DNA from 3 places in the Exiguobacterium sp. UBA3968 genome. Region 1 is predicted to be linked to each of the others. Evidence: riboswitches for the same ligand, from Rfam matches in the RefSeq annotation. Region 1 holds a riboswitch; each other region holds the start of a gene.
What was found. Region 1 has a riboswitch for thiamine pyrophosphate ahead of thiD (bifunctional hydroxymethylpyrimidine kinase/phosphomethylpyrimidine kinase). Riboswitches for the same ligand answer to the same signal wherever they lie in the genome.
Positions count from the first base shown of each region.

Region 2: linked by a shared signal. The riboswitch ahead of B3S86_RS04905 (3-oxoacyl-ACP reductase) and the one ahead of thiD (bifunctional hydroxymethylpyrimidine kinase/phosphomethylpyrimidine kinase) in region 1 are both predicted to bind thiamine pyrophosphate.
Region 3: linked by a shared signal. The riboswitch ahead of tenA (thiaminase II) and the one ahead of thiD (bifunctional hydroxymethylpyrimidine kinase/phosphomethylpyrimidine kinase) in region 1 are both predicted to bind thiamine pyrophosphate.

Region 1 covers NZ_DGCW01000008.1:118,798-122,074, forward strand. Annotated here, with positions in the region: gene thiM (hydroxyethylthiazole kinase) at 1-753, opposite strand, end outside; gene thiD (bifunctional hydroxymethylpyrimidine kinase/phosphomethylpyrimidine kinase) at 734-1,537, opposite strand; TPP riboswitch at 1,653-1,763, opposite strand; gene B3S86_RS14540 (murein hydrolase activator EnvC family protein) at 1,828-3,105, opposite strand.
Region 2 covers NZ_DGCW01000005.1:629,718-632,994, reverse strand. Annotated here, with positions in the region: gene B3S86_RS04910 (LLM class flavin-dependent oxidoreductase) at 1-906, opposite strand, end outside; gene B3S86_RS04905 (3-oxoacyl-ACP reductase) at 961-1,713, opposite strand; TPP riboswitch at 1,848-1,948, opposite strand; gene B3S86_RS04900 (hypothetical protein) at 2,389-2,526, opposite strand; gene galU (UTP--glucose-1-phosphate uridylyltransferase GalU) at 2,759-3,277, opposite strand, start outside.
Region 3 covers NZ_DGCW01000005.1:277,879-281,155, forward strand. Annotated here, with positions in the region: gene abc-f (ribosomal protection-like ABC-F family protein) at 1-72, opposite strand, end outside; gene B3S86_RS03070 (DUF1002 domain-containing protein) at 349-1,230, opposite strand; TPP riboswitch at 1,424-1,530, shown strand; gene tenA (thiaminase II) at 1,603-2,298, shown strand; gene B3S86_RS03080 (hypothetical protein) at 2,350-2,658, shown strand; gene B3S86_RS03085 (glycoside hydrolase family 3 protein) at 2,690-3,277, opposite strand, start outside.

The sequences.
Region 1 (3,277 bases):
TACCACCTCCATCAAATCTTGCTCCGTCATCAGACTGATTGCATTGAACAACTCTCGTTTGAAATTACCTAGACCTTTTTCTGATGCTGCCTGTTCTCCTGCTTTTCCCATGATAAATGTTCCGTGGACTGCTGCCTCAAACGCAGAATATCCTGCACCAAGAAAACTCGCAATCAAAGAAGCTGTCATACACCCCGTACCTGTGACGTCTCCGAGACGCGGCGTACCTACTTGTAGTTCCACTTCGCGCATGCCATCCGTGATGTAGTCGATTGGACCTGTGACGACAATGACGGACTTTTGTTTACGAGCGAATGCACGAATGATTTCTCGATCCATGATCTCATCACTAGCAGCATCGACTCCTTTTGTTCGTCCATTCTCCCCAAGCAATGTCTTGATTTCTGAAGCATTTCCTTTAACGACCGTACATCCGAGTCTACTCAATTCTTTTGAAAAGGACGTACGCAATGATGTAGCTCCCGCTCCAACTGGATCAAGGATGATCGGAACGTTCAAGCGTCTCGCTTCGCTTGCGGCGAGTCGTTGAGCTGCTTGCATGTCTGCATCAATTGTTCCAATGTTCAAGACAAGAGCTTGCGCAAGTCGAACCATCTCTTCCACTTCGCGAATATCCTCCGCCATGACTGGAGATGCGCCAACGGCGAGTGTGACATTGGCGCAATCATTGATCGTGACTGTGTTCGTCAAATGATGAATGAGTGGTTTGTGTTTAAGAATGGTCGTAAACATGTGTATCCCTCCAAAGTGAATGAAAATGATGTGTCGGTCCAATCCCTTGTCCGAGAGCAAATCCATGACGAATCGCCTCTGTAACATACTTCTTGGCCTGACGTACACTGTCCGGTAAAGCTTCTCCAAGTGCCATCCGTGCCGCAATCGCTGCAGATAAGGTACAGCCTGTTCCGTGAGTATGTTGATTATCTAACCGATCTGATGTGAAACGATATTCCTCTCGCCCGTCCCATAATAAATCCGTGGCAGCTCCCGGTAGATGTCCACCTTTTAGCAAGACGGCTCCAGTCTTCATAGCCAACTGATGCATCGCCAGTCGCATCTCCTCTAGATTAGTAACTGACTGCCCTGTTAAGCGCTCTGCTTCCGGTAAATTTGGTGTGACGAGTGTCGCAAGTGGCAGTAACTCCGCGATTAGTGCTTCCTCTGCCTCCGTCCGCAATAGGGCATGCCCGCCTTTTGCGACCATGACAGGGTCTAGTATGATCGGAACTGTCTGTTTGCGAAGATGTGTTGCAATGACGTGAATCGTTTGTGCATTCGAGACCATACCGATTTTGATAGCATCCACACGAATATCTGAAAAGATTGAAGCTAATTGGGCATCAACGATTTCCGATGATAACTCTTCTACTGCTTGAACGCCCAGTGTATTTTGAGCCGTTACCGCCGTCAAAACACTCATCCCATAAACGCCCAATGCCGAAAATGTCTTTAAATCTGCCTGAATTCCAGCTCCACCACCGGAGTCAGATCCCGCAATCGTCAATACATGTTTCATATTTTTCTCACCTTTCCATCGAGCAATGTAAGGGAGTTGTTACCGACAAAAAAAGCGTCGACCGCTGTAAAAAAGCAGTCGACGCTATACGAAATCGTTATCCAACCATTTCGGTATCCGTTCGGCTCAACTTTCCTACGCTGGTATTATCCAGTTCAGGTAATAGGGTCGAAAACAGATTGGTTTTCCTCTCAGCCGGATTCCTCCAGCTCCCCTAGTTGCTCAAGTATTCATTTCGCCTTAACTGTAGCATAGCGGCAAGAAAAAAACGAGCCGAAGCTCGTTTTGAATTATAGGTATGCTAATGGATTAACTGCATTCAGAGGAGAAGAGGCACTGTACTGATAGCCTCCGACATGTAGTTCGAAATGCAAGTGTGGTCCTGTTGAATTCCCAGTACTACCAAGTGTTCCAACTTGCTGACCTTGAGAAACTGTTTGTCCTGCATGAACAGATAATGAACTCATATGAGCGTAGACTGTCGTATAGACTTTCCCGTCAAGGAAGTGAGAAATCATGACGTGATTTCCATAAGGCCCACCACCTGAAGCTGTAATGACCGTTCCAGCTGCTGCTGCGACGATTGGTGAGCCGACCGAACCACTGAAATCGACACCATTATGGAACGTATAGCCGTTCGCACCGCTTGCTGGTCCAAACCCTTGTGATACGCCACCAGAAGATGGACGAACGAATTTCCCACCGCTCGAAACAACGGGTGGGGCAACTGAAGTAGGTGATTCTGAACTCTTACCTGCTTGTTTTGCTGCTTGAGCATTCGCTTTAGCGGCTTTTTCAGCTGCTGCTTTCTCGGCTGCTGCTCTTTCAGCCGCTACTTTAGCTGCTGCCTTCGCTGCCGCAATCGCACGTTCTTGAGCTTCAAGTGTGGCTTGTAGTTCTTTCGCGTCTAGAAGTTCTGTCGTAAACTTCGTCTTACCTTTTCGTAATTTTTTAAGCGTAGCACTGCGTTCTTTCATTTGAACTTTCAACGCTTTTTTTTGTTCGATTAATGTTTTCTTCTCTTCAACCTGCTCCGCCTTTTTTTCAACGAGCGCTTGTTTTGCTTCCGCTAGCTTTTGTTGGGTTGCGATGTAATCCGAAATCATTTTATCATCTTGCTCTGCGATTTTTTTCCCTGCCATGACACGACTAAATAAATCACCTAAATCCTTCGATCCAAAAATGACTTCTTCCCATTTGATTGAGTTTCCATCGTTTTCTTGGAAGACACGTAGACGATCACCGAGTAGTTCTTCTTGTTTTTTCAACATCTCTTCGTAGCGAACGATGTCTGCTTTTAATTCATCGATTCGCAAATTCAATTTCTCGATTTGTTTATTTTTTTCGGAAATCTGAAAAATCTTTTCGTTGATCGCTGCATCGATTCGATTGATTTGACGTTGTTCTTTCGAAATTTTCGACTCTTGTTTTTTAATTGCTTTTTCTAATTTACGTTGTTCTGCGGCATTTTCAGCCTTTTTTTCTTTGATCGTTGCTGCCGCAATTGGTTGTGTTCCTGTTATAAGTAATGCTCCTAAAACAATGGTAGAAATTAGTTTTTTTAGCATATATCGTTTTCCTCACTTATGTTTTTCATATTTTATTATAGTATTCAAGTTTCTCTCATATCTGAAATAGATTATAGCACCCTAATCGTTTCAAAAAAATTTCATTTACATTTCAAATGAAAACGTTTTTTTGTAATATAATCATTTATTTTTTGAAAATCGCAAAAAAAGA
Region 2 (3,277 bases), on a different contig from region 1:
TTGTTTCAACGCATTTTCAACCGGTAATTTTTCATCTAGTTCGGCTTTTTTGGCTAGTGCCTCTTCTCTTGTTTTACCAACATACGTTACTAAGCCTGGGTATATCTTAATCTTTCGATCTGGTGATTCAGTTTGTGTAATTTTCTTATGGAGTTTTTCACGAAAAGCATGGGCTTGTCTAAAATTCCATGACACAGAATATACGGCATCCGCATGTTTGGCTGCAAGGGCAATCCCTTCTTCAGAAGCCCCCGCTTGCATCGCTACTGGCTTTCCTTGGGGACTACGCGGCGTAGACAAAGGACCTTTTACGCTGAAATAGGCTTCAGAATGATCGATAACTTGTATACGTTCAGGATCAATCAATTGGTTATCTGATCGATTCGCAAGAAAAGCCGCTTGATCCCATGATAAAAATAGCTTCTCCATCAATGTAGCGAATTCGTCCGCCTTTTTATACCGCTCTTCCCTCGGTGGAAGTGCATACATTCCGTGGTTTAGTGCTTCCCAATCTGTCATCGAGGTCACTAAGTTCCAGCCTACCCTCCCCTTCGTTACGTGATCAAGGCTTAGAAGTTGCCTTGCTACTGTATACGGATTGGAGAACGTGCTCGATATCGTAGAGACTAATCCTATATGATCCGTCACTTGAGAAATAGCCGTTAGATTAATTAATGGATCCAACCAAAAGGCAGGTAAATCCGTCGCATTGGTAGCCGGAAAAGATTGATTATCCGCAAAAAATACTGCATCTAAACATCCAGCTTCCGCTATTTGAGACAAACGCTGATAATAGCGGCTCTCTCCGATTTCTTCAATTGCAGAATCAGGCATTAACCATGCGGCTTGATGATGACCACATCCATATAACAAAACGCCGATATTTAACTGATTTCTGTTCGTCATCTTCTGTTCACGAATCCCTTCTCTTACAAGCTGAGAATTTTTAAAACGCCCGCTTTAATTCATCGTTAACCCACCATCGACTGTTACGTTTTGACCGGTAATCCCAGATGCTGCTTCTGATGCCAAAAAGGCAACCAGTTGAGCCACTTCTTCTGGGCTCGTCACTTTTTTCAACGGGGTCGATTGGGCAATAAGATTAAATACTTCAGGGGTTGTCACAGCACTCGCATCTGTGACTTTCAATAACCCACCGGAGACGACATTCACGTTTATACCGTATTGACCTAGTTCTGCGGCCAGGTTACGTGTGAAACCAATCAGACCTGCTTTTGCTGTTGTGTATTCATGATAAGGAACGACGGGGTTTTGATAGAGGTTTGTTCCAATGCTGATGATACTACCGCTCTTTCGTTCCATAAATTGTGGTAAAACACTTTGGATGGTGTGAAAAGCAGCTTTTAGCGTTCCATCCATTTGCTTTTGATAATCTTCCCACTCTAAATCGATGAACGATTTTTGAGCAACCGGATCAAATTTAAAATCTACTAATGCATTATTGACGACAACATCGATTTGACCGTAATGTGCTGTTGCGGATTGCATCATGCTCTCAACATCTTCCCGCTTCGTAACATCGGCATACAAGGCAAGTGCATTCTCTGCTCCTAGTTCGCTCACAAGCTTTTCTGCCGCCTCTTTGCTTTTATAGTAATTAATCACCACTTTAAATCCATTGTTCACTAAGACCCTTGCAATCGTCGCCCCAAGTCCTCGGCTACTTCCTGTCACTAATACTGTTCTGCTCATTCTTGTCCACTCCCTCATCCATTTTTGCAACTTAAATAGCGAAGTAGTAAACAAAAAACGCAACTCTCCAAAAGGAAAGTTGCGCACGTCTAAATAAACACATAGCAAAGAGCGACATCATCGTCTCCGCTTGTTCATCAGAGTTTACACTTTCCTACGCTAGTACGACCTAGTTCAGGTTCAAAGGGTTTGAGTAGCTACTCATCTCAGTTTAATAACACCCCTAGTGATTCTATTTAAGTTACCTTTACTTTAGTAGTCTTGTGAACACCTGTCAATGATGATGAAAGCGATTTCGTTAATAGTATTTCTTTAAAGATCGAGCGTAAAAATAGGATTATTATCTGATTCGGATTACTTTGTTACGGTCATATCTTATACTAGGCAATACTAATTATCATTTTTTCTTTCTTTAATGATGTCTTAATATACGAGCGATTCGATATTTCTGATCAATTACGTGATCTAGTAGTCCGAATCATTAATATTTGCAATGTATAAAGCTTATCTTGCGTAATCATCTTATGGGGGCCATTAAATAGTAAGTATGTCGTCTTCTCTCTTCAGTTTATATTTAATTTTTTTCGTCTTAAAGTATACGCACTCTATTTGAGAAAAATTGAACTTTGTCTTCAGTCTGAATCGACTAACTTCAGGTGGTCCTTCGTGTATCTCTTACTTTTCACTCGACTTATCCTGTAGGGAGCGCTCTACCAAAAGCACGAAAACGACTGCTGTTAGGACGCCAAGCACGCCTGGTAACACGGAAACGATCGGATCACTGAAAAATGCCGTTGGGATAATTGCTGTCATTCCCCACTTCACACCCTTCAAGATCACAAGCGATAGAAGCAAGATCAGGAAGATTGTTTTCTTTTCGACACCTGTGAAAAATTGTCATTCTGCTTTTTTATCAGCCTTCACACCGAGCCACGTTAACATATGTAGCACCTCTCTTCTCTTTTTTTCTACGTTTTGACTAGACGGATTGGTTTCATGAATTACAAAAAAACCACTCTGAATCATGTCAGAGTGGTCCATCATGTTAAATGTCTAGTGTCTTGATAAAAGCTTTCAGCTCGTCACGCATCTCTGCATCTTTCAAGGCATACTCAATCGTCGTCTTGACGAAGCCGAGTTTCTCCCCGACGTCATAGCGGTTGCCTTCGAAATCATACGCAAAGACTTGGCTATCCGCATTCAAGCGTTCAATCGCATCCGTCAATTGAATTTCGCCGCCTGCCCCTTCTCCTTGATTCGCAAGGTAATCAAAGATATCCGGTGTCAGCACATAACGTCCCATGATCGCAAGATTTGATGGTGCTGTCCCGTGTGCCGGTTTTTCGACGAATTGTTTTACATCATACAGTCGTCCGTCTTGTGAGACCGGATCAATGATGCCATAACGATGCGTATCTTCGGGACGGACTTCTTGTACACCGATGACCGATTTTTCCGTCTGTTCGTAAACGTCCATCAATTGTTTGATTGCCGGATTGTCTGACTCGACGATATCGTCCCCGAGTAAGACTGCAAACGGTTCATTCCCGATGAATTGTTTCGC
Region 3 (3,277 bases), on a different contig from region 1:
GAGGGAAACGTCCGTTAAAATCGTTTCGCCTCCGAATTGTTTTGTCAGATGTTGAATGTCGCAAATCATCATAATAAGTTGATCCTTTCGCGCGCATTAAAAAAAGGGAGAGCGCAAATAGCACTCTCCCTAGTGTGTGAAAGATGCGCTTTGCTGTATTTTTCAATCATGAAGTTCTAAAAAGGGCAGACGGGTGCCTTAGAACGCCATTCCATGAAAAATCGCGCGCAACAGATACAATTGTTCCATTAACCAATGTTTGCACGCAGCAAAGTCCATCATTTCACACCACCTTTCGTTTCAGATACAACCAGTTTACCATTATCTTGTTAATTGCGGAAGTCTGAATTATTTGAACACACCAGCAATCGAGCTGAAGAAGTCACTCAGACCATCAAATAATTTAGCGAAGAATCCTTTTGTCTCCTCGGACGTTGCAAACGCATGGATGTCTTGACCAGCATTTTTCAGTCCACTCTCGATTTGCCCCCAGTTGATGTTCGCTTGCTCCATTTGATTGAATAGATTCGTCAACCGATCCATCTGTGCATCAGACAGTTGGATGTTGTTGTTTTGAATGACTTGGACGATCAGGTTTTCGATCTCGACTTTTGTTTCCGGTTTTTGATTCGCGATTTCGGCCTTGATCTCATTCATCAAATCAGCGACTTTATCTGTCCCGACTGTCTTCCCGACGTCTGATGTGACCGATAATTCTTGCTGTGCTAAATCTTTCCGTTCGTCACTCAGCTTGATTCCGGTCTCAGCCGAAGTTTGATCATAGGCTTTCATGATTCCTGTCAGTGCCGATGTTCCAGTCACTTTATAAGGAGAAGTGATCGTGATGTCGGCATCTTTGACACCTGCCGTGACGAGAGCGTTGAGATACATATCCTTCGTCACCCACGTGATGTTTTCCGTCGCAACGGAAAGTCCGTCACCTTTTTCCGTCAATTCGATCTTAGCGGATGAATACATGTTGCCGCCCTTTTGTGACTGGGGGATGTTTTTCCCGAGGTATTTTTCTTCGTCTGCAGAGGTTGCGATGATCGGTGTGATACCTTCCGGTGCATTGAGACGTGAAAGCACCCAAGCCTTATCTTTTGCGCCGAGTGACTCACCGAGAGTGACGATCGTCTTATCGACGACCTGCTCGGCGGATGCGGCTGTCGGAAGTAATAAAGCAGAAGCGATAACGGCTGACGCCATGATTTTTGTTGGTGTATGCATAATGAAATCCTCCAATTGTAAGTAACAGAATGAATTATAGTATCAGGTACTAAAATTAGTGTACGAGAACGAAAGAAGTTCGGAATCGGTCTGTAGATGGAGACGATATCCGCCTTCTGACACTCCATAGTATAGCGAAAAGAGGACAACTTGACTTCCATTTTCAGCATGCTATAGTGGATTTGAATCGAATAATGACCACTAGGGGAGTCGGTAGGCCGACTGAGACGAACGAAGACGTTCGGACCCTTTGAACCTGATTAAGTTCGTACTTACGGAGGGAAGTGGCGTCAAGTCTTGTTCTTCTTGCGCCATGCCCGTGTGTTTCGGGGTGGTGTTTTTTCGTTTCATAAAAACAAGGAGGATGAGATCATGACATTCACACAAGAAATCAAACAAGCAGCACAAGCGTATTGGGACAGTAGTTTTACGCACCCATTCGTTCAAGGAATCGGCGAGGGAACGTTACCGCTCTCGAAATTTCGACATTATGTCATGCAGGATGCGTATTACTTAAAACACTTTGCGAAGATTCAAGCGAAGGCAGCGTCAAAAGCAGATGACTTTGCGACGATCGCGACACTTGCCGAGCACGCGACTTCGACATATGAGGCAGAACTGAGCTTGCATCAATCATTTTTCGAGCCGCTCGGTATCACGGAAGCAGACCTTGAAGCATTTGAACCGGCACCAACGGCATATGCTTACGTCTCACACATGCATCATGCGAGTGAAGGGACGCTTGGTGAGACAATTGCTGCTATCTTGCCATGTTACTGGTTGTATTATGAAGTTGGACAACAATTATTGACGTGTACACCGGATGAAAAAATCTATCAGCAATGGATCGACACATATAGTTCGGAATGGTTCGAAAAGGTCGTCTTTGAACAGATTGCACGGCTTGATGCGTTGGCGGAACAAGCAAGTCCGACTGAACGAGAGCGGATGAAACGGCATTTCGTGACTAGTTGTTACTATGAGTTACTCTTCTGGCACATGGGGTGGACGGAAGAGACGTTCACGTCGGTCTACGAAACGATTCCAGCTCGCCCGGTATCTTCTTAAACCAGTAGATGGTAGAATTAGGAATACCATCTAGTGAAAGTAGGGATTGGAATGGAAATCATAGTCATCGCACTCGTGATCCTCGCGGCATATGTCGTGCAACAGGTGCTCGGAAAAGTGAAAGTGAGATTTGTTGGGTACATCATTCCCATATTGATGGCGGTGTACGGCACATATGCTACGATTCAGAATTTTCAGGTGTTGCTTCAGTTTGGTTTTACAACGGGGAGAACTATCGCAACTGTCCTGGTCGTCGTCCTCTATGCTTCGTTGACTTATTCACTTCATCGTGTCTACGAGCGTGCGAAAGCAGAAACTGAATCTTCATATCAATTATTAAAAGACCGAGGCATCCTTTAAAGGAGTCTCGGTCTTTTGGTGTATCATGTTCTCATTTTTTCCAATTTTTAAAGCCGTCACCGAATTCGAGATGCAGTTGATCGGTAAAGATACCGTTCTGAAAGACCGGCACATCAACTGGTAAGGTGCCTTGCGGTTTGAGCGTTCCGAAGATGGCTCGAATACCGGCAGGAAGATTTGGTCCCGCTGATTTCAGATTGCCTGCTTCGGAGTCCGGTCCGTTCGGATCCCCTTTAAAACCATAGACGAGGACGTGTGCCGGTGCGTCCGGTTGAACGGCGACATCGTATGGATTGCGGAGGCTAAGCAAGACGGATGGTATATCTGTTTGTTTCGCATACCGGAAGATTGAAGCCGGAATCGCTTGTTCTGGTGCAGTAGGCAGTAGTTTGGCACTCGTATTGACGTTTGAACCGACGATGATGTAATCTGCTGCATCGAGTTGTGCCCGTAGTGTCGGGTTTTGGTCGAGCGGTAGCGTAGTAGCCGAGTAATTCGCTGTCGTTACGTGCCAGTTCCGGTTCTTAGGCAGGGAAGCAATCGTCTTTTTCATGCTGTCCGTTTGATCCGTCGCAGGGGCGATCACAAGAACGTTTGCATTCTTTTTCGGCTTGAAGGG